2 regions of the Bacillus cihuensis genome follow, and region 2 is predicted to be linked to the other one. Evidence: riboswitches for the same ligand, from Rfam matches in the RefSeq annotation. Region 2 holds a riboswitch; the other holds the start of a gene.
The links. A riboswitch is a leader RNA that binds a small molecule or an ion and turns the genes downstream of it on or off. The one in region 2 is predicted to bind S-adenosylmethionine.
Positions count from the first base shown of each region.

Region 1: linked by a shared signal. The riboswitch ahead of ssuE (NADPH-dependent FMN reductase) and the one ahead of fbpA (Fur-regulated basic protein FbpA) in region 2 are both predicted to bind S-adenosylmethionine.

Region 1 covers NZ_KI632495.1:845,164-861,463, forward strand. The annotation lists gene pdxS (pyridoxal 5'-phosphate synthase lyase subunit PdxS) at 1-325, opposite strand, end outside; gene pdxR (MocR-like pyridoxine biosynthesis transcription factor PdxR) at 448-1,848, shown strand; gene V179_RS29100 (hypothetical protein) at 2,143-2,409, opposite strand; gene V179_RS0109970 (sporulation protein) at 3,157-3,927, opposite strand; gene pabB (aminodeoxychorismate synthase component I) at 3,996-5,729, opposite strand; gene V179_RS0109980 (anthranilate synthase component II) at 5,902-6,468, opposite strand; gene V179_RS0109985 (LLM class flavin-dependent oxidoreductase) at 6,804-7,826, opposite strand; gene V179_RS0109990 (LLM class flavin-dependent oxidoreductase) at 8,240-9,607, opposite strand; gene ssuE (NADPH-dependent FMN reductase) at 9,661-10,260, opposite strand; SAM riboswitch class I at 10,306-10,410, opposite strand; gene V179_RS0110000 (AAA domain-containing protein) at 10,818-13,064, opposite strand; gene pepF (oligoendopeptidase F) at 13,208-15,004, opposite strand; gene V179_RS0110010 (FAD-binding oxidoreductase) at 15,272-16,300, shown strand, end outside.
Region 2 covers NZ_KI632497.1:390,672-406,971, reverse strand. The annotation lists gene V179_RS28420 (YdcF family protein) at 258-890, shown strand; gene V179_RS0120150 (aminopeptidase) at 972-2,204, opposite strand; gene V179_RS0120145 (peptide MFS transporter) at 2,481-3,974, opposite strand; gene V179_RS0120140 (aldehyde dehydrogenase family protein) at 4,431-5,918, opposite strand; gene helD (RNA polymerase recycling motor HelD) at 6,409-8,694, shown strand; gene V179_RS0120130 (MFS transporter) at 9,231-10,445, shown strand; SAM riboswitch class I at 10,507-10,610, shown strand; gene fbpA (Fur-regulated basic protein FbpA) at 11,047-11,232, shown strand; gene V179_RS28415 (aspartyl-phosphate phosphatase Spo0E family protein) at 11,580-11,762, shown strand; gene V179_RS0120115 (GNAT family N-acetyltransferase) at 11,918-12,439, opposite strand; gene V179_RS0120110 (acyl-CoA thioesterase) at 12,975-13,484, shown strand; gene V179_RS0120105 (ABC transporter ATP-binding protein) at 14,166-15,155, shown strand; gene V179_RS0120100 (ABC transporter ATP-binding protein) at 15,172-16,098, shown strand; gene opp4B (oligopeptide ABC transporter permease) at 16,111-16,300, shown strand, end outside.

The DNA of each region.
Region 1 (16,300 bases), on a different contig from region 2:
TCAATACTTCACTTTCATCAATATAGTCCACGCCCATCGCTTCTAGTACTCTCGCTTCAACAATGTGGCCAATTCTAGCTTTCGCCATGACTGGGATAGTTACCGCGTTCATGACTTCTTCTACAATTCTAGGGTCAGCCATTCTAGCCACTCCACCTGCTGCACGTATATCAGAAGGTACCCGCTCAAGTGCCATTACCGCAACAGCTCCTGCTGCTTCCGCAATTCTCGCTTGTTCCGCATTGACAACGTCCATAATGACTCCACCCTTTTGCATTTGAGCCATTCCTCTTTTAACTGCGTCTGTTGCTATTAATTTCTCCATTCTTAATCCCCCTAAATAATATTTGCAATTTTCATTTATATTCCTTAGTATAAAAGAAAGTGGCATCATTAAAAGTGTCAGTTTTATATTAATTAATAGGGTCAGAATAGAGGTTATTAATTATGAATATGCTATCATGTGTGTTAAATAGGGAAATTACTGTCCCGTTATATGAGCAATTATATGATTATATTAAAACAGAGATCATTGAGGGTCGTCTAGAATTCCAGACAAAGCTACCGTCAAAGCGCAAATTGGCGCAACACCTACATATTAGTGGTAACACAGTAGAGACGGCTTATGAACAACTTGCAGCTGAGGGCTACTTAGAGGTCAAACCTAGAAAAGGATATTATGTCATGGACTTGGAGGACTTAGAATATGCCGGCGTAAAAAGTGATATTCTGCCCATCCATGAATTAAAAAAATCATATGACTATCATTTTCATCCAAGTCAAATTGATACTGAACATTTTCCTTTCGCACAATGGAGAAAGAATGCAAAAAATGCGATGGATGTTGCCAATCAGGAGTTATTATTACTAGGAGATGCCCAAGGCGAATACTCACTTCGTCGAGAAATTGCTACATATTTATATCACGCACGAGGTGTAATTTGTGAACCTGAACAGATTGTTGTTGGAGCAGGTATCGAGATCCTTCTTCAGCAGCTTGTACTTTTATTCGAAAGAAATTCTGTTTATGGTGTGGAAGACCCTGGATATCATTTATTTCAAAAAATTATCCGAAGCTACGGCAATCCTGCCTTCCCACTTGAAGTTGATGAAGATGGCATCAAGGTTGAAAGCATTGAAAAAAACAAGATTGATGTTGTCTATGTGACACCATCCCATCATTTTCCTTATGGGTCCGTCCTTTCCATCAACAGAAGAACAAAATTACTTAACTGGGCATCAAGCTCTAAACATCGATTTATTATTGAAGATGATTATGATAGTGAATTTCGTTATACAGGAAAATCAATTCCTTCTTTACAAAGTATGGATCAATTTGAAAAAGTGATTTACTTAGGTTCTTTTTCTAAATCACTTATCCCATCCCTTAGAATCAGCTATATGGTGCTTCCTAAATCGCTGATGAATCAATATAAGGAGAAATTCTCATTTTATCATTCAACAGTATCTCGAATCGACCAGCAAATTTTGACTGACTTTATGATTCAAGGAGACTTTGAAAAGCATTTGAATAAAATGAGAAAGCTATATCGTCGCAAATTAGATAGTGTCTTGACGCTATTAAAGCCTTATCAAGACAAAATATCGATTATCGGTGAAAGATCTGGCTTGCATATCGTGTTAGTCGTTAATAACGGTATGGATGAAACAACACTTATTGATCAAGCTGCAAAGGAAAGTATTAAAATTTATCCGATGTCAGCTTATTCCATAGAGAAGAAAATTGATGCACTTCCGGAAATTATTCTTGGTTTTGCCGGCATTCCTGAAGCAAAATTAGAAGATGCGATTCAGTTATTAATCCACTCTTGGGGATTCTCTGGTTAATATCATCGTAACTTTTGTTCCAACTGATTTAAAAATTCTCTAATTACTGCTTTACCATTCAACTTGTTGCATTTATATATTCCAATCAAAAAAACGATAATGGACGTAGTTGCCATTTTGAATCAACTGATCAAAGTATTTTTCATTGCTAACAGAGCCGATTCATTATGTTTTGAAGCTAATTGGTAATTGCCTAATCGATCATAACAAACAGCTAGTTGCAGATGGGGTAGCCATGTAGAACATACGTAGTTTTGGAAACTCAATATTTCCATATTGTTTTCTAAACTTTTTTCATACCAATAAATAGCGGCTGGGATAGATATCATTCTTTTCTAAAAATAAAAAGCCTAATCTACAACATGTTTCCGGTTGAGGCATTCCATATAAGAGAGCTTGTAAAACCCAGTGCGCTTCTTGTTCTTTTAGATTGAGTTTGTGATAACAATTGGCTAATTTGTTGCAAGCACGAATGTTATCTTCCATCAACCCTTTCTTGGTTTGTAAAAAGCGTTGATAAAAATCAATTTCTACTGATAGCATTTTTTCAAATATATTCAAGTTGCGATTCGTATCGTAAGTAAGCGGTAAATGTGTTACTGCGATATCACTATCATGGATAATCCCTTGAACGGCTAAATATTCATGTACCTACCCTATCCAAGGGTAGTGTTTTTCCCTTTTAACTAAGCGATTTCTTCTTATTTTTGAAGGATATTCACCTCCTTCTTAATTAGTGCCTTTCTACTGTAGGTGATTGATTACAGTTCTATAAATTCAATCATTTCCAATGTAAGGATTGAATTTAGTAAGAATATTAAAAAACTGAGTACAGATTGTGAGCTGCACTCAGTTTTTTAAACTCTAGGCCTCTGTTAAACTTGCTTGTTGATTGAAACGAAAGGCGTTCTCTTTCCGCTCCAATCAACATAGTGCCAAAATCAATAATGAGGTTTAACGTTTAACATAGCCAAACACTATAGAGTGAAACATCAATCAGTGGGAGATTCTACATGCCCACTGATTGTTAGTCCGGTTCTAGAGTCGCAATATCTCCGCTCTGCTTCGATAAATCGACTCTACGAACACGATTCATTGAATCACAGACTAAGCACGCCGCTTCCTCATGTCTTTGTCTGTTGTGATCCACATCCCGTGGGCCTTAACTATATTTTTGAAAAGCACAAAGGTAAGTTTTACGGTATCTCACCGATTGGGTATTTACGGGCCATTTCCCTCACATATACTTCTTCAATTCCTTTAAGCCTTGAGGTGGGGGCTTTACTGCCCGTTAATACGGGATAAAATTCAAGAATAACGTTGGATGATTTCAAACAGTTTATTATTTAAATTAGGGAGATCTCCAGTTGTAACGGTTAAACGAAGATTTGTTTCATCCATGGACAGTCTTTCTGCTAAAAAACTACCTAATCCTCTTGCTCGTCTGTCGATTTGAATCATGATATCTAGCGTATTTACCTGTTGTTGTAAAAATACAATTTCAAGCTCGTCAAGTTTGCCTCGGAAAGGGCCACTGATTGCTACGAATTCAAATTCTTGAACGAATGGCAATCCTCCTCTTAATCTACTCGGTGCAGCTTCACATTCAACTTCTCGTAGACGGAAGCCGAGATCTTGAACAGCATTTAGAACTTCTTGCATAAGTTTTGAAGGTAGAATATCAATATAATCCTTATCCGATGGATCGACGGAATTTTTAATATCAAGTCCCGTCTCTATCCATATCTTTGTTTTTCCGCCACTAATCGGCGTATCAATTGGAACTGTAATGGATAAAGGAAATTCTTTCACTTCATTTGGTGAAATCGTAAACTTTTCAGAGATTCGATATTTGCCGATTACGCCTTGCTTGGTATATTTTTTATCATCTGATTCCTTTATATATGTAGTGATCAATGATACATAAATATCAGCAATTTCCTGCTCTACATTTCCGCCTCTTATTTCAACAATTCCAGTAATCTGTTCCCCCACAATGACCTGACTATTAAATAATTTTGTATCAACTTTAGCCGCTCCGATTCCCACACTCGCTAAAACTTTATTAAACAACGACATAGTTATTCCCCCATTGAAATGTACCTTCATATTTATGAAAGGCAAACTTCTAGTATGCAATTGAATTTTTATAAAAGGTTCACTTTTACCCATCCCCTGACACTATTAATGAACCAAATATCGTTGACTGATTCAAGATCTGTAAGGTGGATAACTCTTTCTTTGACTGTTCCATTTCGTATTAGTTCTTCACGAAATGTACCAGCAAGTAGTCCAGAATGAAGAGCGGGAGTTATTAGCTCACCATCAATTTTCACGACAATATTTCCGTTTGTAAATTCAGTTATTTCTCCCTTTTCGTTCATAAGTAAAACATCAAAATAATTAGGGTGCTGGTCTTTATGTAATTGATAGACAGTACGATTGGTAGTTTTATGATATAAAAACACATCATTACTTGATACAGGTTTTTTAGCCAAGGTAACATGCAGTACGTCTGGATATAATTTAATTTCTTCAGCTTCTATTGTGTATTTACCTGTTTTTGAAACAAGTAATCGGACCTTTTTATCTTTAGTTTTATGTTTTACAGCCAACTCTTCTAGCGCTCCCTTAATAGTTGGGATTGAAAGATTGAAATCAAAGTACCTTGCCGATTCTGAAAGTCGTTTCAAATGATTTTCCAGCAAAATATATTTACCATTCTCAAGCTTTAGAGATTCAAGCAACTCAAAGTCTGGCGTTTCTGCTGTAAGCAAAGCTGCTTTCAGAAATGCTTCGTCATATTCTTCGGTAAGATTCGAATCCCAAGTAATACCTCCGCCAACTCCGTATTGAGCAAGTCCTTCATGCGAATCAATTACAACTGTTCGAATCGGTACATTAAAAGTTGCTTCGTGATTAGGAGTAATATAGCCAATGGCGCCACAATATACCTCACGTGGCGATTGTTCCAATTCTGATATTATTTTCATCGTACTAATCTTTGGAGCACCCGTAATTGAACCGCATGGAAACAAAGCTTTGAAAAGATCAATTATTGTAGTTTCCGGTTTTGTTTTTGCCGTAATGGTCGAGGTCATCTGCCAAACTGTCGGATATTGTTCGATTTCAAATATGCGATCAACAACAACACTTCCTGCTTCTGCAATTTGCCCTAAATCATTTCGCAAAAGATCAACAATCATTAAATTTTCTGCACGATTTTTCTCAGAATCTTGTAGCCATTGCTGTTGGTTCAAATCCTGTTCAATGGAGTACCCTCTTTTCGCCGTTCCTTTCATCGGTCGAGTTGTCAAGGTATCCTTTCGCCAATCAAAAAAAAGTTCAGGTGAAGCAGATAATATTTTATATCTACCCGTATTCAAATAAGCACTATAATTGGAACTTTGTGCTTTAGCTAGCTGACGATAAAAGGAAAATTCATCGCCGATAAATGAGGAATTCAGTCTCATCGTATAATTAACTTGATATGTATTGCCCTCTTCAATCTGCTGTTTAATCTTTTGAATCGAAGCCTTATATGTTTCATAAGTTGTCTTAGATTGCCAATCGAAAAGAGTGAAATCAGCCGGTGTTTCTGTTAATTGCCGATTGTCAAATTTTTCAAAAATCCCAAACCAAAGCAGTGGCATCTTATTTTCTTCTGCCACTTGATAGGCAGGGTCAAATGCAGGAGCTGCTTCGTATGACAGATATCCAGCTGCATAATAGCCTGCATTGACTTCTTTTTGAATATTTTCTAAGGCTGTTAACACCTCATCTATTGTATGTGCTTCAATAATCTTTAATGGATTTTGAAATAACCTACATTCTTTATTAAATTCTAATAGAATATGAATATTCTCAGCGCGTTTATTCATGATAGCTACCCCGTTTACATAACGTATTTATCCCGCATTAACGGACAGTAATCCCCCCACCCAAAGCTTAGAAGAATCGAAGAAGCATAGGGGGGTTAACTGCCCATAAAAGCCCGATTGGTTCAACTAACAAGCAGGGTGGAAGAAGCCCACCGCTGTTTGAAGTTTCACTTTATTGTTTATTAAGAAAGTTGCCAATTAGAGTATGACCATGTTCCGTTAATATTGACTCAGGATGGAATTGCAGTCCTTCAATTTGATATTTTGTATGTCGAAGCCCCATAACAACATTGTCTTTTGTTCTTGCACTTACCTCGATACATTCAGGAAGCGTCGACTCGTTGACAACTAAGGAATGGTAGCGGGTAACCAAAAATGAGTCCTGAATCCCATTAAAGACTCCTTTTCCATCATGGGTGATCATCGATGTTTTCCCATGCATAGGTTGTTCGGCCTTTTCAACTCGACCTCCAAACGCATCGGCAATCACTTGATGCCCAAGACAAATCCCCAGAATGGGGGTGCTTTGATGAAATTTCGCTACTACTTCAAGACAGATCCCAGCTCCTTTTGGATTTCCAGGCCCTGGGGAGAGAATGATAGATTCAGGATTCATTTCTCTAATTTCATCTAACGAGATTTCGTTGTTGCGCCGGACTGTGACTTCTTTACCAGCCTGAAGAGTATACTGATATAAGTTGTAAGTAAAAGAATCATAATTATCGATTAGTAAAATCATTGTTGTTCTCCATATTTTTGATTTAACGTTACACGAATAAAGAAATGAAAATATCGACACATAGTAGCCAAAACATATTTAATACCTGCTAAGCTTCTATATCCCTATGTATTTATTTTAGCAAAAATATCTTCAAAATGCTTGCTAGATATTATTTTCAACTTTGATAGGGTTCGTCGATTTATTGGTATTCTTGTTGGGAAATGAACTATACTCTTTAATATTTCCGGATTTTCATAAGTTTTATCTAAAAAAAGCCCCTGAAATTTCATCCAGAGGCTGTAATACGATTTGAGAAGCTGACTTTTTTCATCGTTTGGTTATATAGCAGACACTCATGAATGTTTTTTATCAGCGATTTCAGCAATGATTTCATATGAACGAAGTCGAGACTCATGATAAAACATGCCAGAGTTAATGATCATTTCATCAGCACCTGTTTTATCAAGGAATGCTTGCAGTTTTTCCTTGACTTGTTCAGGGTTCCCAATCACACTTGCATCCAGCTTACTTTGAATCGATGCTTTCTCATAAGGTGTCCAAAGACCATCCATTGAATCTACTGGTGGCTGGAGCTGATTAGGTGTATTGCGAATCAGACTTAAGAATTGCTGTTGATAAGAAGTGGCTAAATAAGCGGCCTCAGCTTCTGTGTCTGCTGCAAAGACATTAATTCCAACCATTGCGTAAGGTTTTGCTAAGACGTCTGATGGCTGGAAGTTGCTACGGTATAGTTCTAGAGCGGCCATTGTATTTTCCGGAGCAAAATGACTTGCGAAAGAAAAAGGCAAACCTAGTCTTCCAGCAAGCTTTGCACTGAATCCGCTAGAACCAAGCAACCAGATTGGGACATTTAAACCTTCACCTGGGATTGCACGAACTCTATTATGACGGGAATTGGCATCAAAATATGTCTGAAGTTGCTCTAATTGTTCTGGGAAGTCATCGCCGGTATTTCTGATATCACGACGAAGTGCCATAGCTGTAAATTGATCACTTCCCGGTGCGCGTCCAAGCCCCAAATCAATACGACCAGGATACATAGATTCAAGAGTTCCAAACTGCTCAGCTATTACAAGGGGGGAGTGATTCGGTAGCATAATCCCACCTGAACCTACTCTTAGAGTAGAGGTTCCAGCTGCCACATAGCCGATTACTACAGACGTTGCAGAGCTGGCAATTCCTGGCATACTATGATGTTCTGCTAACCAGAAACGATTAAAGCCCCATTTTTCTACATGCTGCGCTAGATCTAAAGTATGTTTAAAAGATTCAGCTGGTGTACTACCTTCTGTAATGTTTGCAAGATCCAGCACTGATAAAGGAATTTCACTCAGCATTTTTTTGTTGTGAGACATTTAATCATCTTCTTTCTATATTCTTTTTGTATGAAGGACATAGGTGAACAGGCTTCGAGACTTACTAATATAGCCTATCTATTTACCAGGTCTACTGTTTTTTTCTTGAAAGCATCCGAAATCCCGGCTCCGAACCGCCACCATTAAGATAGGCGTACTTCATGTTAGACCCTTCATGGTAAATAGTAGCTTTTTAACACCATTTTGTTTTATATCTGATTACTTACAGCCATCATATAAAAGAAACAAAAAAATTGCACAAAGTATGCCTAGACTTTAAATTTCTCATCGCAAAAAATAGACAATCAATAATTTGATTGTCTGTTATTCGACCTTCATGATTAATTTTATATAAAGCTACAGAGAGTCGTGTATTTTTTGATAAATGTACAACAATATATCTATTTCATAAGTTACACGCTAGCTACCGGTAACAGCCTTTTACGAAATTGTCTACCATGGTGATGATCGGGCAAATAATCACTGCCAAATAAGTTCTTTCGTAAGGTTCCATCTTCATATTCTTTTCTGACTAACCCTCTCTCTTGTAAAATTGGAATCACATATTCAACAAATTCTTCAAAAGTCCCAGGTGTAACCGCATAAGCAATATTAAAACCATCTACACCTGTTACATCAATCCATTCTTCTAAAGAATCAGCGACTTGTTCAGGAGAGCCAACCACAACAGGTCCCATTCCGCCAACTCCAATAAACTCAGCAACTTCTTCAACGGTAAAATCGGACATCGATTTTAATGTTGATTGGATGGCATCATTCTTAACATATTGAATTTTTTCCTGAGGGTCAACACCATCCATATCTACACCAGTCCAGCCACCGAATAATGCAAGTGAGCCTTCGTAACTGGCATGCTTTTTATAATCCAAATATTTAGCTTCAGCCTCTTCTTGGGTCGCACCTACAATTGGCGTAATCAATGTAAGAATCTTTATTTCATCTGCTTTTCGACCGGCCTTCACTGCCTCTTCTCTAAAAGCCTTTACTGTGTTTTTGGTGCGCTCCATTGATGTTGAGCCAACAAAAACAAGTTCTGCATGTTTTGCTGCAAATTTTGTTCCTTTTGGTGATGCTCCCGCTTGAAATATTACGGGAGTACGTTGTGGTGAAGGTTCACAAAGATGTGCTCCTGGAACTTTATAGAATTCACCGTCATGATTAATATCATGAACCTTTTCTGGATCTGCATAAATCCCTTTTTTCTTATCCACTACGACAGCATCATCTTCCCAACTAGCTTCCCATAATTTATAGACAACATCTAAATATTCATCAGCTATATCATAACGATTATCATGATTAATTTGTTGATCTAAGCCAAGATTACGTGCAGCACTATTTAAATAAGATGTAACGATATTCCAACCGATTCTTCCTTTTGTTAAATGATCCAATGTCGAGATTCGCCGAGCAAATAGATAGGGATGTTCATAGCTTGTCGACGCAGTTAAACCGAATCCTAAGTGCTTTGTAACTTGTGCCATGATCGGAACAACAAATGCAGGATCATTGACTGGAACTTGAGCACCTTGACGTACTGCTGCATCACGAGAACCTTGGTATACATCATATGTTCCAAGAACATCTGCCAAGAAAATGGCATCGAATTTTCCTTTTTCCAGTACTTTTGCAAGATGTGTCCAGTATTCAGCATCCTTGTACGTAGACGATTTATCGTCCGGATGTGTCCAAAGACCCGGAGATTGATGTCCAGCACAGTTCATATCAAATGCATTTAAATATATTCTTTTTTTAGTCATAATCATTACCACCCATTCGTTTTTTATGATGAAATATGGTGCTAAAAATGTGCTTAAGAGGTTATTGCTTTAGTTTGTTTAATGATTTGGAGAAACTCCTCTAAATCGTTATTAAGTCGTGCTTGTATATCTTGATCAGTAATAGGTTGTAAACTATTTTCTTTATCGATTTGGTTATCTATAATATAAGTCCCTTGAGTGGCTCTTCCTTTTAAAGTGGTAATAAGCGGTTTTAAGGCAAAATCGATTGCTAATAAGTGTGCTTTACTCCCACCGACCATTATTGGTAACACTGGAATTCCTTTAAACGCACCTTCTGGAATTAAATCGATTAGAGATTTTAACACACCTGTGTAGGAAGCTTTGTAGACAGGAGAACCAATAATTACACCATCCGCTTCCTCAATTGACTTTGCAATCGCTTTAATTTCACTGCTATTATAGCGTGCATTATGCAAATCCTCAGCAGGAATATCCAAAACGGAAACATACGTTACCGTTATATTCTCCTTTTCTAACAATGATTGAACAAATTTTAAAACAAAATCAGTCCTAGAAGGTGCTGAAGGGCTTCCAGATAAAATTACAACATTAGGCATTTGTTGACCTTCTTTCTTAGTAAAATAGTAATTATCCTTTGTACGAATTAACATAAAAAGTCCTCTTTCCTGAAAGAAAGAGGACTTTTACATTAGTCACCCTTATCTAACAAGCATATGCTTGCAGGAATTAGCACCTTTCTACTAGTTGTAGAGGTTGCTGAAGCTTCATCGGGCCAGTCCCTCGGCTTCTCTTGATAAGTATTATTAAATTATTTTTATCATAATATTCTAATAACTAAAAGTCAAGATTAATTCATATATCTTTCATCGGAATTGTTTGAATAATACTTACTCACATAGAACATACTATGATGCACGTAATCTAATTGCTCAAGATATAATATGAAAATTTCATCAATATTTTTTCATTTCTCCCTGATGGTAAGCCTTATTTTCCTGTCGCTAAACGAAAAACTTACGGTATATAAGCGCCATTAGGCACGAGTAAGTTTCACTAGAACTCACCAATCGGGTTTTTACAGACAGTTGTATTTCACCTACTCTTCTTCAATTCTGCTAAGTCTTTAGGATTTTGACTTTCTATTAATGTAGGATAAATTAAAGGGTCTGGACACATCTTTAATGTGTCCAGACCCTTTTAGTTACTCCTATTCTATCCCAGGTAGTTGTGTAAGAAAATGTTCAACTACTGCTACTGAATCTAAGCGTGCTGCCACATAAGGTGGTAAAAGTCTGCTCGCTGCTTCAAGTGGAACACCTAACCAGAAATATTGCTTATCAATAATGATGAAAGGAAATGCAACACTAGTTTCAATTTGTTCTACTACTGCCAAGCCGGGAACCGGACGAGTTGAAATAAGTGTAATCTTGACATGTTGTTCTTTACTATTCAACATATTTATCCATTCTTCCGTAACAATTCCTGTATCAGGTATTGACAATAGTATAGAATGGCGTGCTTTTTTAATATCCTTACTTAGAACATCTAGTTTACGTGCATGCATCCATTGGAGCTTCGGATGTTGATTTTGAATCCACTTCCCAATATCCTTCGGCCTTACTGTATATCCGTAAGATGCTTGATGGTCCACAAGTTTACGTAATGTTTTGCCTAGATATACCTTTTTTCGAATATAGTCCGCATCGCTCACTTGAATGAATTTTCCTTTTGTTCTCGTAATCGCAACATTAATAAGCCGCTCACTATTTTTTCCTGTCAAAAGCATGCCAGGACGTGTTTCAGGATAGCTATCAACTGTATCAAATATCATTACATCCCGTTCGCTTCCCTGAAATCGATGGACTGTTGCAGCGATAATATCTGCTAGTTCAAGCTCTTTCTTATAAATATCTTGTAATAATAAATCCATAAGACAAGATTGAGCACGATAAGGTGTCACATAGCCAATAGAGCGTGAGCCGCTTGAATATGCTTCATGAAGTAGTTGAAACGATATGAACAACTGCCAAAGATTTATTCTTGATTTCGATGAACGCTCTGTTATGCAATGTTCACCTGTACCACTCGTCTCTAATAGCATTAAAGCACGGTTTGGGAACGGCCTTCTCCCTGTGATTTCTTCACGGCTCATAAGTACACTCTTATGATCGCCAACAAGGGAATGATAAATAAATTTATTCGTGAAAGCGGAAATATCCGGATGCATTCTCCGTTGTTCTTTAAGTAGAAACAAATGTGGATGGAGCTTACCTTCATTCACTACATTCGCGACTTCTGAACGATGAAAAATATCTTCCTTTAACCATTTATTCACTGATTCATCACGTGCAGAAGCAATGGGCGGCAATTGTTTAAAGTCACCGCAAACGATGATGTTTTTGCCTAAAGAAGCAGCAAACGCAACTTGTGGCACATAAGCCATACTTGCTTCATCAACTATAATTACATCATATTCCTTTTCAAATATCGTGCTGTCGCTCGCTGCTTTAGCCAATGTGCTACCAACAATTTTCGCTTGCTTCACGAGCTCCATTTCTTTACGGTGAAACTTTTCTATAATTCTACCTAGCTTTTTTTCCAATTCAATCAATCGGTCTGTATCACGCTTACTAAATGAGCCAGATAGATCTTGTTTTAAGAGCCTTTTCTCTTCAGTTAATTTTTGCTTATCCTCAACTAAATCAGGTTCAAACTTTTCCAACAACTGGCTTGATATGATATCAAGATGATTAGCTAAACTTTCCCCAGTATGCGAACCATACCTAAGTATATCGCCTTCTTTAAAACGTTGTTTCTTTTTTGTAAACGCGGAAATTTCAGCCATTAGTACATCAACGGCTTGATTGCTATGCGAGAGAACTAATAGTTTTTTCCCTTTAAAATAATGATTTGCTGCTGTTCGGGCCAAAGTATATGTTTTTCCAGTTCCCGGGGGTCCCCAAACATAAGTGATAGGATTAAAATTAGAACGTAAAAAAAGCTCCTTAACACTGCTGTGGTCCTGAGCTATCGGATGCCTGCTCTCCATCGACGGGTCCATCAACCGTTTGACTCGAAGCCGCTTTTTCTTACTTTTCTTCATTTCGTCTAGGCGCTCAATTAATTGCTCCAACAGCTCCCATGGATCATGATAAAGGTAGGCTTCGGAAATCAAATCACCAAGTGTTTTTTCAAATAATAAAATGATGCTTTTGCCTTCAGAGGAGAGGACAAATCCGTCTTGCTTGATCCCTCCCCATTCCAGACGAACTATGGATCCGACTGGAATCCTTAGTGAACCAACCGTTTCAAAGTAATAAGTAAACCCGTCTACCTGATCTATCAAATGACCATTCAAAACGTGATATTTTGTACTTCCGTACTTTTTTAAATGGCGGATTTCATTATCTAATGCTGATTGCCATTCTTTTATATAGCTTACCGTTGAGTTCATTATATCTTCCTTTTAATAATAAATTCATGTTCTTTTACAATAGTACGCATTTCACAAGATTTGTCAAAGTATCATAATTGATTGAAAAAAGGCTTTCTCAGCAAAGAATTAAACCTTTGCTGAGATTAGCCTCTTTTGAAATATTACTTCTCCAATAATTCGCCAAATTCCTTCACTAGTTCACTAAATATCTTTAACGCATTTTCAATCGGCTCGGGTTTAGTAAGATCGACTCCAGTTTTCTTTAGCAATTCAAGAGGATATTCTGAACTGCCGCTTTTTAGAAACATTAAGTACTGTTTTAGTGCATCGGCCTCACCAGATAAAATCCGGTCTGCGATATCGATAGCAGAAGCATATCCCGTAGCATATTTATAAACGTAGAACGGTCGGTAAAAATGGGGAATTCTAGACCAGCCGAATTTAACTTCATCATCAAAAACGATATCTTTCCCATTATATTCTCGGTATATCGTTTCGTAGATCGTATTGAATACTTCAGCATTCAAAGGTTCGTCATTCTCTGCTTTTTCGTGAGTAATTTTTTCGAATTCTCCAAACATGACTTGTGTGAAGAAAGTCCCTTTAAAACTATCAATAAAATGGTTAAGTAAATGCTTCTTTTTATTCAGATCTTTCGTTGTGTTTATTAAATAACGAATTAATAGGATTTCGTTCACGGTTGATGCCACTTCAGCAACAAAGATGGAGTAACCTGCTGATATTTGTGGTTGATATTTTGAACTGAAATACGAATGCATTGCATGACCAGATTCATGTGCTAATGTAAATAAACTGTCCAAATCATCTTGATGGTTTAATAGAACAAATGGATGAACACCATATAAACCTAAGTTATAAGCGCCAGATCGTTTACCTGGGGTTTCCCTTACATCGTAATAACGATTTTCTTTGAAGCTCAAAAGAGTCGATACATACTCTTCGCCAAGTGGCTTCAGAGCTTGTATCATGATTTCAAACGCTTCGTCATATGGGATATCTTCCTTTGCCTCTTGTACAAGCGGAACACTTAAATCATATGGATGTAATTCATCAACACCTAGATGCTTCTTACGTAATTTTATATAGTCATACATCGGTTTAATATTCGCTTTCGTTGCCGAAATAAGATTATTATATACTTCTGTTGGGACTTGATCTGAAAATAATGATTTTTCAAGAGCAGATGGATAGTTCCTTGTTTTAGCCATCGTCGTATTGTTTCGAATTGCTGAAGAAAGAGTCGTGGCAATTGTATTTTGCAACTGGATATAAGGTTGATAGTAGGACTTGTATGCCTCTCTCCTTTTTTTTCGGTCTTGATCTTCAATCAATTTACTGTACATACCACGTGTTAAAGTAACCCTTTCACCATCGTCGTTTGTCACTTCTCCAAATTTAATATCAGCATTGTTAATCATGCCAAATGTTTTTTGCGGAGAAGAAAGGGCATCACCAAGCTGTGAAAGAATCGCTTCTTGATCTTTGTTTAGTACATGCGTTTTAAAACGATAAGAATCGAGCAAATCATCCTCGAAATAGCGTAGTCCTTCTACTTCATTTATGTATGCTTTTAATGTACTTTCTTCAAGACTTAATAAAAATGGCATAAAAAACGAAGTTGCGGAGCTAATTTTTTGCCCTAATTGACTAGCGCGATCAAGCAAACCTTGTGTAGTGGATACTCTTGTGTCTAAGTCCACTTGAAGCATGGCGTATACATATAGCTTTTTATATGTATACCCTAATTCCTCACTAAGTGATAAATAACCAAATAATGACTCTGCATCGTCAATTTTCCCGTCAAATGCCTTTAACTTTTCCACACTATTCAAGATTGATCGAAAATCCTTTTCCCAATTTCCCTCGTTTTCGTAAATATCCTCCAATTTCCAAGTTTCCTCTACTTTAACATCAGCTCTACTCGAATATGCGGTCATAATTTATCCCCCTTTTTATATTATTTTTCCCATTATATCGAAAATGTATGAATCTGTATAATTAGGTGTTTTTTCGAAAATGTCGAGCATCTTTCATAATATGGTGTAATATAGGAAAGTATAGCTACATTTTTCCAAAAGGAGGCGAGACTAATTTTCAAGTATCGTTATTTCGCTATCTTAATCTATTTGGTAATATTTATATGCTCATTATCATACTTTCAATTTCAGCTTTCAAATCCAGTAGTAGAAGATAAAGGCCGTCTCTTGCCTGTTAGGATGAAAGCAGTTAAATCTAGTGATGATGAAGATAAGCTTAGAGAGATTGTATTAAACGCAAACACCCATCATGATCCAATATCCATTGCCGGTATGCAGCACAGTCAAGGTGGGCAAACGCTATATCCAAATGGAATCCTACTTGATATGAAACAATATAATAAAATTTTGAAATTAGATGAAAATAAAAAGCAAATTACGGTTCAAAGTGGAGCAACTTGGGCAGATATTCAAAAATTCATCAATCCCTATGGTCTTGCTTTAAAAGTAAGCCAGTCACAAAATATTTTTACAGTAGGCGGTTCATTGAGTGTAAATGTGCATGGTCGTGACATACGCCATCACGCCTTGATCGAAACTGTTGAATCATTTCGCCTATTAAACGCACAGGGTGAAATCATTAATGTAAGTCGTGATACGAATTCAGAGTTATTCCATGCAGTAATAGGAGGTTATGGATTATTCGGAGTAATTCTTGATGTCACTTTTCAATTGACAGACGATGAACTCTATCAAATTCAAACAAAATCAATAGCTTATGATGATTATAGCGCGTATTTTACCCGTGAAGTCCTTCAAAACGACGCCGTAAAAATGCATCTCGCTAGAATCTCGGTTGCACCTGACAGCTTATTAAAGGAAATGTATGTAACTGATTATTACGAAACCGATGACCGATCACAGTTAGAGAAGTATAGTTCGTTAAAACGAGAAACAATCATTGCAATACCCAAATTCTTTCTCGGACTTGCTCGCTTGAATGATTGGGGGAAAAATATGTTTTGGACTACTCAAAACACATACAATGAGAATATTAATGATTCATACATTACTAGAAATAATGCCATGCGATCCGATTCCACATTTATGGAGTATGATAGTTTTAACAAAACAGAAGTATTACAGGAATACTTTGTTCCAGTTCATCAATTTTCTGCTTATATCGATGATCTTAGGGATTCGCTTAAAAATGAAAAAGATTTTAACTTATTGAATATCACCGTCCGCTATGTGGAG
Region 2 (16,300 bases):
GTAATACCCCGCTGATTAAAATTTTACATTATAATTTAAGGTAAGTAATGAATGGAAGAGGGTGTCTCAAGGGGCATCCTTTGCTTTTGTATGACATTCCTTTGTTTTGAAGAAAACTGAAACTTATTCTTGCTTCCTTCGTAAAAGAATTATTCAGAATAAATCATCCGCCTATGACTGATTACCTACTACAAATTTTAGATTGAGTAAAAAATTTCAAAATGTAGCGATTAAAGCAATGAAAGGACTGTCATTTAATGAAAACTTCTTTTTCAACTAATATAAGGGGGCGGATAAACAAAATCAGAAACTTTATTCTGATCGCTATTATACTAGGTGCCATTTATATAGCGTTTTTACACAACAATATTCATCAAGCCATTCAAAAAGAAGCTTTCAATCATGCTGATTATTTAATCGTGTTAGGTGCTCAAGTAAGAGGCACTGTCCCATCGCTTGCTCTACAATATCGAATAAATACGGCGGCAGACTATTTAACTAAAAACAAGTCGACGATTGCCATTGTGTCAGGTGGTCAAGGGAATGGTGAAGATATTAGCGAAGCGGAAGCGATGAAGCAGGGATTGGTCAAATATGGAATTGATGAATCGCGAATCATTATGGAGGATCGTTCGACAAGTACCTATGAAAATATAAAATATTCAAAACTCCTTATACCCAAAGGGGCTGTGCGAGGGTTTATAGTCACAAATGATTTTCATGTTTACAGGGCTGAGAAAATTGCAGCTAGTCAAGGGTTAAAATTACAAGGAATTTCAGCAGAGACACCAAAAGTTGTTCTAGTAAAATCTTATATACGTGAATATATGGCGATTACGAAATTTTACGGTACAGAGTTGCTGCGAGTTACTCATTTTTGGGAGAATTAATTTGCTCAACATTGATTCAAAAAAGAGGGTTCTCAACCAAAGGGGATTAGTACCCTTTGGTTTTAGAAACCCTCCTATTCATTAAATCGCCCAATCCCCATTACGGAAGACAGGTTCGCTTGTTCCATCTGGTTTGATGCCGTCGATGTTCATTTTGTCAGAGCCAATCATGAAGTCAACGTGGGTAAGGCTGTGGTTCAAGCCTTTCTCAGCAAGTTCTTCTTGAGACATTTGCTTGCCACCTTCGATACAAAAAGCATAGGAGCTTCCGATCGCTAAATGGTTAGATGCATTTTCATCGAATAAAGTGTTGAAGAAAAGAACATTTGATTGTGAAATCGGTGAATTGAAAGGAACAAGAGCGACTTCTCCGAGATAATGCGAACCTTCGTCTGTTTCTATTAATTTTTTTAAGATTTCTTCTCCTTGTTCCGCTCTTACTTCTACGATTCGCCCTTCTTTGAAGGTAACGCTGAAGTTGTCGATGATATTGCCGCCATAGCTTAGTGGTTTCGTACTTGCGACCGTTCCATTGACTCCAGTTTTAAGCGGGACCGTAAATACTTCTTCGGTTGGCATATTTGCCATGAATTCGTGCCCTTTTTCGTTGATGCTGCCTGCACCTACCCAAAGGTGAGTTTTGGGAAGTTCAATCGTAAGATCAGTGCCAGGAGCTGTGTAATGTAGTTTTTCATAGCGTTTTTCGTTCAAATAATCAACTTTTTCATGAAGAGTTTCATCGTGATTTTTCCAAGCTTCGATTGGGTTTTCTACATCAGTACGAGTGGCCTTGAAAATCGCCTCCCATAGTTTATGTATCCGGTTATCCTTTGCTTCTTCAGGAAATACTTTATCTGCCCAAGCTTGTGAAGGTACAGCGACAATAGACCAGCTTACTTTATCAGATTGCATATATTGCCGCCATTTTTGTAAAGCGGTTGCTGAAGCTTTTTGAGCATTAGCAATTCGCTCAGGGTCAATTCCTTTTAACAGATCAGGACTAGAAGAAATGACTGAAAGGTATGCTGCTCCATTTTCAGCAAGTTCGATCGTTTCTTGCGCGCGCCAATGAGGATATTCCGTAAACACCTTATCTGGTGCTAGTTCATATTTTGTACGGTTAACAGAATCATCATGCCAGTTTACGATGACGTTGTATGCTCCTGCTTCATAGGCTTTTTTTACAATAAGGCGAACAAGCTCAGCGCCTTCTAATGTTGTATTCACAACAAGTGTTTGATTAGGCTGGACATTGACACCAACTTTAACAGCCAGCTCAGCGTAGTTTTCTAACTTTAATTGAAAGTCATTCATTATTAACATACACTCCTTAAGTACAGATATTATAAACAAAATCTTCCTTTATCCCGGATTAACAGCATGTATACCCCCGATTGGTTCAACTAACCATTAGTGGGGGATGGAAAAACCCGCCACTGATGGAAGTTTCACTTTATATTGTATCGATAGTTTATAAAAAAAGAAACTTTTTGCAATATAATCCTACTGAAAATTGGATGAAGTACGAAAAAACCTGCTCCATCTATGGAACAGGTTTTTTGTATAGGAAGGTTATTCCTACTTCGTTACTTATCGTACACCTTTCATTTGTCGTTGAATGACAGGTGAGATGAGGAATAAAATAATTCCTAGTACAATGGCAATACCACCGATAACTCCGAAATAAAGAATTTCCGTTTTCTCTGTATATAATTTAACGACTTGAGCGTTAATGGCCTGAGCTGAAGCATTTGTTAGGAACCAGAGGCTCATCGTTTGAGCAGAGAAAGCTTGCGGTGCTAATTTAGTAGTTGCTGACATTCCGACAGGTGATAAGCATAATTCTCCAAGTACGACTAGGAAAAAGCTTAGAACGAGCCATAGTGGATTTGCAAGACTTTCTGTACCATTTAAGTAAGCTGGGAAAATCATGACAATAAAGGATAAGCCGGAGAAAAACAACCCTAGTGAAAACTTCTTCGGTGTTGAAGGCTGACGGTCTCCTAAACGAATCCAAAACCAAGCGAATACAGGCGCCAAGAAAACAATGAATAATGGATTCAATGATTGAAACCAAGACGATTGTAGTTTGATTCCTGCAAATTCCAGTTGTGTTCGATCGTTTGCGTATGTGGCTAATATATTTGAACCTTGTTCTTGAATAGCCCAAAACATCATTGCAGCAATAAATAATGGGATATAGGCAAGTAATCGGGAACGTTCATCTGAGTTCGTTTTCGGGCTACGGTACATGAAAATGAAAAACGCAGCTGGAATAAGGATCCCTAATATACTAACTATGAAAATAAAGCGTTCAATAGTTAGGTACCCAGTGTTAATACCAATTGCTCCAAGTATGACGATAATTACTACGCCAAGCCCAATTGAACCGAATACTTTGAATCGATCTTCTTTTGCCAGTGGATTCGGTACATGTTGCCCTGCAAGACCAAGATTTTTCTTCCTTGTCAGGAGATATACGATAAGTCCAATAAACATCCCAACCGCAGCAATTGCGAAACCGAGGTGGAAATTATATGTTTGTCCAATTGTTCCGACAATTAATGGTGCAAGAAAACCACCGAGGTTAATCCCCATGTAATAAATGCTAAAACCTGAATCTCGGCGTATATCATTATCGCTGTATAAATCTCCAACAACACTAGAAACATTCGGTTTTAGAAGACCTGTCCCAATAATGATAAAAGCCATAGACACAAATAAAGCTGTAGCACTGCCAGGGAATGACAAGATAATATGGCCGATCATGATTAAAATACCACCATAAAAAACCGTTCGGGCAGTCCCTAATAGGCGATCGGCAATCCATCCTCCGATAATACCAGACATGTACACTAATGAACCATAGATGGCCATAATGGAGTTTGCTGTAGTACGATCAAGGCCAAGTCCACCTTGAGTTACTTCATAGTACATGTAGAAAATTAGGATGGCTCTCATGCCATAGTAAGAAAATCGTTCCCAAAACTCTGTGAAAAAGAGAGTGAATAACCCTCTAGGATGTCCGAAGAAACCGGTTTGAGGAACACTCCGGATTATCTCATCCTTGTCTTTACTATTCATTATAAACTCCCCCCAATTTGGGTTTACTGCATGCTTACATATTGAAAACAATTTAAAGTAGCATCTAATTGCTACTAAATGGAGCGTTTCTAACATACAGCTATATATTAATTTTGACTAAAAATAGTCTACGTATTAATATACACTTTTTTTAAAAAAATTAAACACTTTCGACAATATTTCTATATTAAAATAATATTATGAATATTTTGTTGTGAAAAAATGATAGCGTTATAGTGTGCGTAATAACAATGATTTTATGAGATAAAAGGGAAAATAAAAAATCAGATATTTGGGGGAAATAATAAAAAGTTTTTTTGTAGTGAGGGGATATAATTATTTTAATATTATTTTAAAAAAGAATGAGGTACATAGATTAAAACACTCGATAAAGAAGAGTTAGAAATCTTTATCGAGTGCCGAATGGGAATTCAAGCAGTAAGAGCCAGATAAGTTTTACTTATCGAGATTAATCCATACGCTCTTTACTTCTGTATAATTATTTAAAGCATAGGATCCCATTTCACGGCCCATGCCAGATTGTTTGTATCCGCCAAATGGAGAAGCAGCATCAAATGCGTTATAACAATTGACCCATACGGTTCCAGCGCGCAATTTACTTGCTACATAATGAGCGTTCGCGATATCGCGAGTCCAAAGCCCTGCTGCTAATCCGTACTCACTAGCATTAGCCCGGTTAATCACATCATCCAAATCTTCATAAGGCATGGCTGCAATTACTGGACCGAAGATTTCCTCTTTGGCAATGGACATGTCATCTTGAACGGAAGCGAAGATGGTAGGGGATACAAAATATCCACCATCTTGCGGTTTATTACCGCCAACAAGAACTTCTGCACCTTCATTTACTCCTTTTTCAATATATCCAAGAACACGATCTTGTTGAGCTTGTGAAACGAGAGGGCCGATTTGTGTAGTTGGATCCAGTCCTTTTCCTTGTTTAATGTTTTTAGCATGTGAAACCATGTCACTAACGACATTATCATAATGCTTCTTTTGAATAAATACTCTTGACCCAGCACAGCAAACTTGGCCTTGATTAAACATGACTCCATTAAGTGCGCCTGGGATTGCTTTTTGGAAATCGGCATCTGGAAGGATAATATTCGGTGATTTTCCTCCGAGTTCTAGTGTCACACGTTTTAATGAATAAGAAGCAGACCTCATGATAGATTTGCCAACTGCTGTTGATCCAGTAAATGCGATTTTATCAACGAGAGGATGGTCAACTAGTGCTTGTCCAGCAGTTTCACCGAATCCAGGTAATATATTAATTACACCATTGGGGAACCCAGCTTCATCGATTAATTCTGCTAAATAAATGGCTGATAGTGGTGTTTGTTCGGCAGGCTTTAATATGATTGTACATCCAGTAGCTAGGGCTGCACCTAATTTCCACATAGCCATAAGTAGAGGGAAATTCCAAGGGATAATTTGCCCAACGACACCGACTGCTTCGTGGCGGGTGTAGTTAAAATAATTTCCGTCAACTGGTATAGTTTGACCAACGATCTTCGTTGACCAACCAGCATAATAGCGCATATGTTCAATAGCGAGTGGGACGTCTGCGTTGGTTGTTTCATTTATAGGTTTCCCGTTATCTAATGTTTCTAATTGTGCTAATTCGAGTTTATTTTCTTCCATTAAATCGGCTAACTTGTACATAAGCCTACTTCTGTTAGCTGCGCTCATACGTGACCAAGGTCCATTATCAAATGCATTGCGAGCTGCATGAACAGCTAGGTTAATATCCTCTTTGTCTGCCTCGTATACATCGGCCAATTTCTCGCCAGTAGCAGGGTTTGGAGTCGAAAATGTTTTTTTGGATATACTTTCAACAAACTCCCCATTAATATAAAGTTTTTTAGGTCTTTGCAAGAATTTTTGCAATTTTTCACTGATTTCTAGCGTAAGATTTGACATGAATACCCTCCTTGAATGATTGTTTGGTATTTTGCAAATCATGATGTAAGAAAAACGTAAATTTTGAAAGAAACTTCAAAAACCCGTCAATCCTATTGTACTGTAAATTATTGGGATATAAAATAGAAAAATTGCGACAAAACTTTGTAAAAATACCAAATAAATATCTTATGAGCGGAAGAATAATGTGGAAATGTATGACTACTTGCAGGTTTTTGTTAGAATTTTGATAAAAATATCTGGGAAGTGAAAAAAAGACATAAAAAAACAGCTGTTGTATATACGAACAGCTGATGCTATACTAAAAAAGTCTATTATTTAAAAATGTTAACGAATATAAATATCCTCATTTAATCATACATGATATATAGCTGTTTGTCAATAGCTATTTTGAGGTTCAAAGTTTTTAGGTGTTGAAAAAGCAAGGTAACTATGAAAAACTGCCTTACGTTGTTAAGGTATACGATTTTTTTAGATTGGGGGATGTTTTATGACGAATTGGGAAAATGAAAGAGAATGTGAGCAAAAGCGGATAGAGGTTGTGATTGACAAAGTAACTAAAATGGAACATCAATTGAAACAATCTGCAGGTGAAGCAACTTCAGATATAGTATCAATTCGCAAACGTTTTTGGGAAGATGTATCAGTTAATGTGGAAAATGAGGATGAAACAATTGAAACTGTTGCGAGCATCAATCAGCAAACAGAATTGCTTTCTGAAAGAGAGCGGAGACAAAAGCATTCAATGAAGCAAATTGCTGTTTTAAATCGCCTTCAAACATCTCCGTATTTTGCTAGAATTGACTTTCATGAAAAAGACATGAAAGAAAGGGAGCAAATATATATTGGAATCGGCACTTTTTATGATGAAGAGCGTGAAGAGTTTCTGATTTTTGATTGGCGTGCTCCAATCTCTAGTGTATATTATGATTTTGCACCTGGCCCTGCCACATATACGGCACCTAGTGAAAAGGTAAGTGGAGAGTTACTCCTAAAACGTCAATTCATCATACGTAATGGTGTTTTAGAGGGAATGTTTGATACGGGTGAAGCAATCCGGGATGATTTGCTTCAGGAGGTACTCGGTAAGCAAGCGAACACTCAAATGAAAAGTATTGTCGCGACTATTCAAAGAGAACAAAATATTATTATTCGTAATGAAAAGAGTCGCCTCTTACTTGTCCAAGGAGCAGCTGGGAGTGGAAAAACTTCTGCAGCCATGCAAAGAATTGCTTATTTATTGTATAGATATCGTGAGGGAATGAGTGCTGAGAATATTTTATTGTTTTCACCAAACCCTCTTTTTAATAGTTACGTAGCGAATGTTTTGCCTGAGCTTGGTGAAGATAATATGCAGCAGACGACCTTTCAACAATATTTGCTTGCAATGCTCGGAGAAAAATTTGAAATTGAAGATGTATTCGACCAACTAGAATTCGTGCTGAATAATAAGGGAAGTCTGAAATATACAACTAGAATGAATAGCATCCAATATAAATCGTCACTCAATTATTTACAAGGCATGAATGAATATTTGGAAACGTTGAAGAGCGAAGGATTAGTATTTAAACATATTAAAGTTCGTGGAAAGCTCCTTGTGTCAGCGATGGAAATTTCCAAGTACTTTTATGAACTAGGTAGTGAAAAATCGATCCCTAATCGTTTACAGATAGTTTCTGGCTGGTTATTGAAAAAAATCAAAAAGTTTGAAAAGTTAGAGAGGAAAGAAGCATGGGTCGAAGAAGAAATCCAATATTTAGAAAAAGAAGACTATCTGAGAAGCTATCGGATTGCAAATAAACAACAAGATGAGCGAGATTCTTTTGATGAGGTGGAACAAGAGCAAAGAATTCTTAGTGAATATGTCGTAAAAAAGCGATTTAAACCATTGTACAGGAAAATAAAGTCACTCGATTTTCTTGATGTTCGCTCCATTTACAAAAAAATGTTAGAAACAGAATGGCCGGTTACCGACTGGAAGGAAATTCGAAGTTTAACCATACATGAACTTAGTAATGGTAGATTGTTATACGAAGACGCGACACCTTTTTTATATATGAAAAAACAATTAGAAGGCTTTGCGACCAATTCACAAATTCGATTTCTATTTATTGATGAGGCCCAAGATTATTCACCATTTCAGTTTGCCTTTTTAAAGAATTTATTTCCAAAAAGTAAACTGACTATTTTAGGTGACTTTAACCAAACGATCTATGCGCACGGAAACAATGAAGGTTTGGACATTTTAACTTATTTGTTCGAGAAAAATGAAACAGAAAAGGTAATTTTGAATAGAAGCTATCGTTCAACGAAGGAAATTGTTGAATTTACAAAAAGTCTACTTTTAGATGGGAGTCAAATAGAACCGTTTAACCGTCAAGGAAAAAAACCTGTACTCGTATATTGTGAAAATCAGGAGCATCATACATCAGAGGTTTTGAAAAAAACAAAGGAATTTATAGAATCTGGGCATAAAACGATTGCGATTATTTGTAAAACACAAGCAGAAACGATTCTTGCATATGAAGAATTGAAGGGGAAAATGGAACTTAAGAGAATAGGGGTTGGAAAAACTACATTTACTGATGGAGTGATGATCATCCCTTCATATTTGGCAAAAGGAATAGAATTTGACGCTGTCATTATCTACAATGCCTCAGAGGATCAGTATGGTCTGGAAAGTGAACGAAAACTGCTATACACCTCTTGTACACGCGCTATGCATGAATTATGTATTTGTTTTACCGGTGAGATGAGTCCATTTATCCCGCATTAACGGAAAGTCAAGACTTCCACTTCAAAAGGCTTAGAGGAATCTAAGAAGCATAGGTGGGGGTTAACTGCCTAATCTAGTTGCGGCTCCTAGCCCCTCGAGGTCATAATCTGTAATACTCTGTGGTAAACTACGCCACGCCGTATTCCATCTTATGCTTGTCGGGGCTGGGCAGTCGCCTCGCTTTTTGACGTAAAAGCCCGATTGGTGAGATACAGTGAAACTTACCGAGAAGTTGCGCAGAGGTTTAGTTTGCGCCCACAGGATGTGGGTCACTTAGACGAATACATGAGGATGCTGCGTACTTAGTCTGAGTTCGTTGAACCTTAGTTCGTATTGTCGATTGGTCAAAGCGAAAGCGAAGATCTTAGCGACAGTAGAACGGGACTAACAATCAAGCCCCCACTGATTGAAGTTTCAGCTTATTAATCGGCTTCAAGGGAGCTTTTGAGTAAGCAAATTAACGCTATGGTCGATCTCTTTATGGTAAAATAACGAAGTATTTATAGTGAAATTATCGTTTGTTCAGGAGGACTGTCATGGAAGGGAAAACAAAAACAATTTCTAATCGCAGGTTGCTTGGCGTAGCTGGACTCGGTTGGATGTTTGATGCGATGGACGTTGGTATGCTGTCATTTATTTTGGTGGCATTACAAGCAGAATGGCATTTGACGAGTCAACAAGTGGGCTGGATTGGAAGTATTAATTCGATAGGTATGGTGTTTGGTGCCTTACTTTTCGGAATAATGGCTGATCGTATTGGAAGAAAGCAAGTGTTTATCATTACCCTACTATTATTTTCTATTGGCAGTGGCGTATCAGCACTTGTTACATCTTTGGCTTTATTTTTAGTACTGCGCTTTTTTATTGGGATGGGGCTGGGCGGAGAGCTTCCAGTTGCTTCAACGCTAGTTTCAGAAAGCGTACCTGCTGAAAAAAGAGGGAAAGTGGTTGTTTTACTCGAAAGCTTTTGGGCGTTGGGCTGGCTTATTGCTGCTTTAATCTCCTATTTTGTTATTCCTGAATACGGATGGAGAATCGCGTTGATTTTAAGTGCTCTTCCCGCGTTTTATGCCCTATATTTACGCTTGCATCTACCGGATTCTCCAAAGTATGTTGCCCTTGAGAAGAAGAGGAAGCCAACGATTAAGGAAAATATCAAGAGTGTGTGGGCAAGAGAACATAGGCAACAAACTCTTGTAGTATGGATTCTATGGTTTTGTGTTGTGTTTTCTTATTACGGAATGTTTTTATGGCTTCCGAGTGTTATGGTAATGAAAGGATTTAGTTTGATCAAAAGTTTTGAGTATGTGCTAATTATGACCTTAGCTCAGCTACCTGGGTATTTTACCGCAGCATGGTTAATTGAACGACTGGGCAGAAAATTCGTTCTTGTCACGTATTTAACTGGAACAGCCGTAAGTGCCTATTTCTTCGGAGCTGCAGAGGGACTACCGATGCTCATCACGTCGGGGATGCTATTATCATTCTTTAATTTAGGAGCATGGGGTGCGCTTTATGCGTATACTCCTGAACAGTATCCGACAACGATTCGAGGAACTGGAGCGGGGATGGCTGCTGCTGTTGGGAGAGTTGGTGGAGTTTTAGGGCCGCTTCTAATCGGATATTTTGTTGCAGCGGGAACTTCACTTAATGTTGTTTTTACTATTTTTACAATTGCAATCTTGTTGGGAGCATTTGTTGTGTTAGTTTGGGGGAAAGAAACAAAAAACACTGTTTTACAGGATGAATAAGACGTCTATTGACTTAAATTGGAATACATCGTATAATGGCATTAACATAAATAATTTATAATTCTTATCCAGAGAGGTGGAGGGACTTGGCCCAGCGATACCTCGGCAACAGACTCACATGAGCACTGTGCCACATCCAACAAGCGAAGGCTTGGAAGATAAGAAGAGTCTAATGATCGTGCAATTAAGCCTCTTCTTGTTTAAGAAGAGGCTTTTCGTATTTCTAGTTGTAATCTAACTGTATTAAAAGGCTATATTTCTCACAAACTGGTCGTATGATCGTTTTAATTTACTAAAATAATGTTTGAAGTGCTTGTAGGGATGGTATATAAAGTTGTTGAAGAAATTTTATATTAAATAAGCTTGTTAAATAATCATTTATTAAAATAAAGGCAATGTTAAAGCTCATTGTTGATTTGGGGCACGAGCGATAGGCGTGTGACTCCTTAGAAAAGCTAGTCAAAGGGGAGAACCCACAGGCGCACAGCGCAGAGGAGGCTCCCGGACCGCCCGCAAATGCTGCCGCCTTATGTTCCAATCAACAGGCAAGTTTAACAGAGCCAAAATAAAAAATAGTGAAGTAAAGTAAGAGGTGTACGGAATGTCAGAAATTATGAAGATGATTGAAAATAAAAAAGCGTTATTAATCGAACTATTATTATCCCACGGAGTGTATAAAACGTCCGATCAAAAACATTTATATGATGTATCCTTAAATATTTTAGAAAAAGAATTTGCACAAATACAAAATAAAGAGCATTCTTCTATTAAAAATATTGTCACTTAGCAGAGGATGCCAAATTAAATATATCGATTAGCTAATTTTATTAAAGAGGATGTCCAAAAAGAGTCTGATCCAGCACACACTACATCGTTTAATGTGTTACAATACACGTCATTTAAACTGTAAGTAGTAGTTGTGGGAACTGATCTTATATATTGGACATCCTCTTTGTTTTGTCCGTTTAGATTGATTCCTTACTTTACAAATGTATAAAATGTATAAAATGTGACAATTTTGCGAATTCTATAATAATGAAGTGGAACTTTTATTGTAAAATATTGCTTTTATTTGAAGATAACTCTAAAATTATTTTAAAATAAGTCAAAAAGGTGATGGAGTGTGAGGTAGTGATGGAATCTTTCCTTCAATTATCCATTGAAATTGAAAAAAAGCGTGAAGAAATGATTAAGCTAGCAAAGGGTTTTGGACTTTCAAATAAGCAAACAATTAGAGCGAGTCAAGAGCTTGACACATTAATAAATATCTTCAACATTACGCCGTTCAAGGATGTACAATATGGTAAAGATTACTAGAAGATGTATCGAAATAGTCATATATAAGAGGATGTTTGGAAAGGTGAGATCTCGTACTAACACATAAAGTATAATGTGACCAGTGACGAGCTTCCGATTTGACATCCTTTTGTTATCCCGGATTAACGGATGAAAGCCCCCCACTGATTGAAGTTTTACTTAAACCTATTTTCGTGTATCACTCTTTTTCCTAAAATGATTAAATCTCGTTCGATGCCGTCGAGCAAGGCGATTTTTTGCAGATTACCCCACCTTTCGAAACCGAATTTCTCAAACAATTTAATGCTTGGTGCATTGTGACCGAATACGAAACCGAGTATTGTAGCAATGTTTAAAGATGGACATAAATCAATGGCTTTCTGGATAGCAAGTCCACCAAGACCTTTCCCGCGAAACGAATCATCCAAATAGATACTTATTTCAGCAGTTGTGTTATATGCAGGTCTTCCATAAAACGATTGGAAGCTTAGCCAACCGGCAGTCTGATCATCTAACGTTATTACAAATAATGGTCTTTTATCAGGAATGTGATCATGAAACCAAGCTAGTCTTGATTCAACGGATACCGGCAAAATGTCAGCTGTTACCATTCTCGAAGCTATGGTTGAATTGTAAATTTCCACTATTCTTGGCAAGTCCTCTAATGAAGCAAGTCGAAATTGTAATGAATGATCCATGTGCAATACCCCTTCTTGGTGAATGAAAATATTTTTTGAATGAAGGACATGGGGCAGGGCTTTGTGACTTATTACTAAAGCCGATCTTTGACTTTAGGATATACAGATTTTATTTTAGAAGATACCTTAAAATCCGACTCCGCACCGCCACCATTGTCATTAGCTGGTTGTAGCGTGCTACATGATTAATCCTTCATGGTAAATGGTGGCGTTTTAACGCCATACAAGTTTGTAAGCATATCATACATGAAATATAAAATGATTGGTAGCGTGATATTTCTTTTTTAAAAGAGATTATGCTATTTACTAGAAGGTCTAAGAAAAATTACGTCCCTATGTATTGTTCACCAGAAAATTAAAACTTCAGTTACTACGGGTATTTTCGATATATGTAAAGTAAAATAAGAGATGGGCAGTGAGCTTGTTTATCTTGTTTGATTTAGACCGATTATGGTCGTTTAGCTAAAAATTAAACCTTTTGGGAAATGGTTACTGCTCGTAAAAAGAGATTGAATTGGACAGGGGAGTTTGAATAATGGAAGAACAGAAATATTGCAGAGATTCACTTGTGGTAAAAACAAGTTTAGTATTACCACCGGATACGAACAATAATGGAACGATGTTTGGTGGAAAATTAATGGCCTACATAGATGATGTAGCGGCTATTTCTGCAATGCGTCATTCAAGAAGATCTGTTGTTACGGCATCAACGGATTCTGTCGACTTTCTCCATCCAATCCATGAAGGAAATGCTGTCTGTTTAGAGGCATTTGTCACTTATACAGGCAGAACTTCGATGGAAGTAGTTGTCAAGGTAATTGCAGAGGATTTGCTTTCTGGTAGTCGGAATTTATGCGTAATTTCATTTTTGACATTCGTTGCTCTAGATGAAAATGAAAAACCAACATATGTGCCTAGTATTATTCCGCAGTCTGAGATGGAGAAAAAACTATATGAATCAGCTGTGGTGAGAGCAGAAGCGAGAAAAAAACGAAGAGAAGATACAAAAGCAATTGCCGATATTTTTGGGACTCACCGACTTTAAAAAACAGAGCGACCTTAAAAAAGGTCGTTTTTGTTTTGGACAATAAAGTTTGGGTTTCATGAAACTATCTTTCGACTACATAGACCATCTTTAATAAAGGCTGTTTTCACATACTTTGTTCCTTTTCAATCATTTTTACACTAATAACCCGGGTTGATTTCCGTTGCAGGTACTCGCTTTCCGCGGGCGGTCTCAGAAGCCTCCTCAGTGCTTTGCACTTGCGGGGTCTCCCTCAACACGCTTTTCCCGCAGGAGTCTCGCACCTTCCACTACAATCAACATTTGTTCGAATTGGTTTCTTGCTAAAAACAACAATCTTTACGAAAAGAGCCTTAATATAAGAACTAGAAATGAGTTTCCTCTTGTGTTGATTATTAATATGTACATGAAAGAAGTAGGGAAGTGAAGTTTTAATTTACTAGAGAATTGTTGAGAGAATGTTCTATATTAAAGCCGTTTACATAAAGATAAGAATAGGAATTTATTTATCGCCTTTAATAAAATAATCGTACTTTAAGAATGTGAGATGCTTAACTCGGCGTCTAGGTATAAATTTTGTTCATCTCATTCAGTTCGTAATAAAAGTATAAATAAGCAGCTCGTGTATTTATCGGAAAAAGTTCTATTAATAAATAGTTCATATTCATTTTGCTAATAGACAATAAAGGAGAATCAAATTCGATGGAGAAACCAATCCTGCAAATCGAGAATCTAACCACTTCGTTTAAAATAAAAGAAAAGTATTATCCAGCAGTCGATCATGTTTCTTTTTCAGTATTTGAAAATGAAATCGTAGCAGTTGTTGGCGAATCAGGATGTGGAAAGAGTGCATTAGCTCTATCGATTATGAGATTGCATAATCACCAACGGACGAAGATCGAAGGAGAAATCAAGTATAAAGAAAGAAATCTGGTTGATTTTTCTGAAAGGCAAATGAATCAAGTACGGGGAAAAGAGATAGGGATCATCTTCCAGGAACCTTTAACTGCTTTGAATCCATTAATGACGGTTGGAGATCAAATTGAAGAAAACTTGACTTTTCATACAAAGCTATCGAAAGAAAAAAGAAGACTAAGAACGATAGAATTATTAACACAAGTAGGAATACCGTATCCTACACGTACTTATGATCAATTTCCGCATGAATTATCAGGTGGAATGAGGCAAAGGGTTATGATATCTATTGCTATTGCTTGTAATCCATCTCTAGTAATAGCAGATGAGCCTACTACTGCGTTAGATGTAACAATACAAGTTCAAATCTTGGAATTGCTCAAATCCATTCAGATAGATACGAAAATGGGTATTATCTTGATTACTCATGATTTGAGTGTGGTTGCAGAGGTAGCAGATAGAATTATTGTTATGTATGCTGGACAAGTTGTTGAGATTGGAACAGTCAAACAAATATTTGCTAATCCATTACATCCATACACTAGGTCGTTATTAAAATCCATTCCCTCACAAGTAACAAATAAAAAACGGTTACATGTGATAGATGGAATGGTTCCGTCCATTGTAAATATGAACCGAGAAAGATGCAGGTTTAGTCCCCGGATCCCATGGATATCTCGTAATGCTCATGAGGAATCTCCAGATTTACATGAAGTCGCTCCCGAGCATTTAGTACGTTGCACATGCTACAAACATTTTTATTTTAAAGGATCGTAAAGGGGGAAGATAGCATATGGTCTTACTTAAAATAGATGATTTAAAAGTCCACTTCCCAATCCGTGGTGGTGTTTTTAAAACAATCTCTGATTACGTAAGGGCGGTAGATGGTGTTAGTTTTGAACTGAAAGAGGGTGAAACATACGGTCTTGTTGGAGAATCTGGTAGTGGAAAATCAACGATTGGAAAAGCAATTTTGAAACTAATCAATATGACTTCAGGTCGGATAGTCTTTAATGGACAGGATCTTTCGAAATTTTCCTTTGGTCAAATGAAACCATTTCGACAAGATATTCAAATGATTTTTCAAGATCCATATTCATCACTTAACCCGAGAAAAAGGGTTGCTGATATCATTGCTGAACCTCTGCGGAATTATCAATGTTTGACTGTAGGTGAAGAAAAGAAATGTGTTCAGAATTATTTGGATAAAGTAGGTTTAAATCCAGATTCTATGTATAAATACCCGCATGAATTTTCTGGGGGCCAACGTCAAAGAATCGGCATCGCAAGAGCTCTTACTCTAAAACCTAAATTAATAATTGCTGACGAACCAGTTTCTGCTTTAGATGTTTCTGTACAAGCCCAAGTGTTAAACTTCCTCCAAGATTTGCAAAAAGAGTTTAAATTAACGTATTTATTTATAGGCCATGACTTAGGTGTCATTCGACATATGTGTGACAAAATAGGAGTTATGTATCGTGGTCGTTTGGTGGAAGAAGGAATTAGTGAGGAGATATACGAAAATCCACAGCATATTTATACAAAACGACTGATTGCTGCTATTCCAGAATTAAATCCTGAACGCCACGCGCAAAAAACAGGCTTAAGAAAAAAAATTGCGAAAGAGTATGAGCAGTTATATCCTGAATATTTCGATGATCATGGAAGAGCTTACGACTTAAAACCAATCTCTAACACTCATAGAGTCGCAATGCCGTAGGAGGTAAGAGGGATGTGGAAGTTTATACTAAGGCGTTTTCTTGTGATGATTCCTCAGTTATTTCTTCTAAGTGTAATTGTTTTTGCGTTGGCGAAACAAATGCCAGGGGATGCTTTAACAGGAGTTTCTATGGATCCAAGAATAAGTCCGGAGCGGCTTTACGAATTAAGGGAAAAAGCGGGGTTGAATGATCCTTGGTATG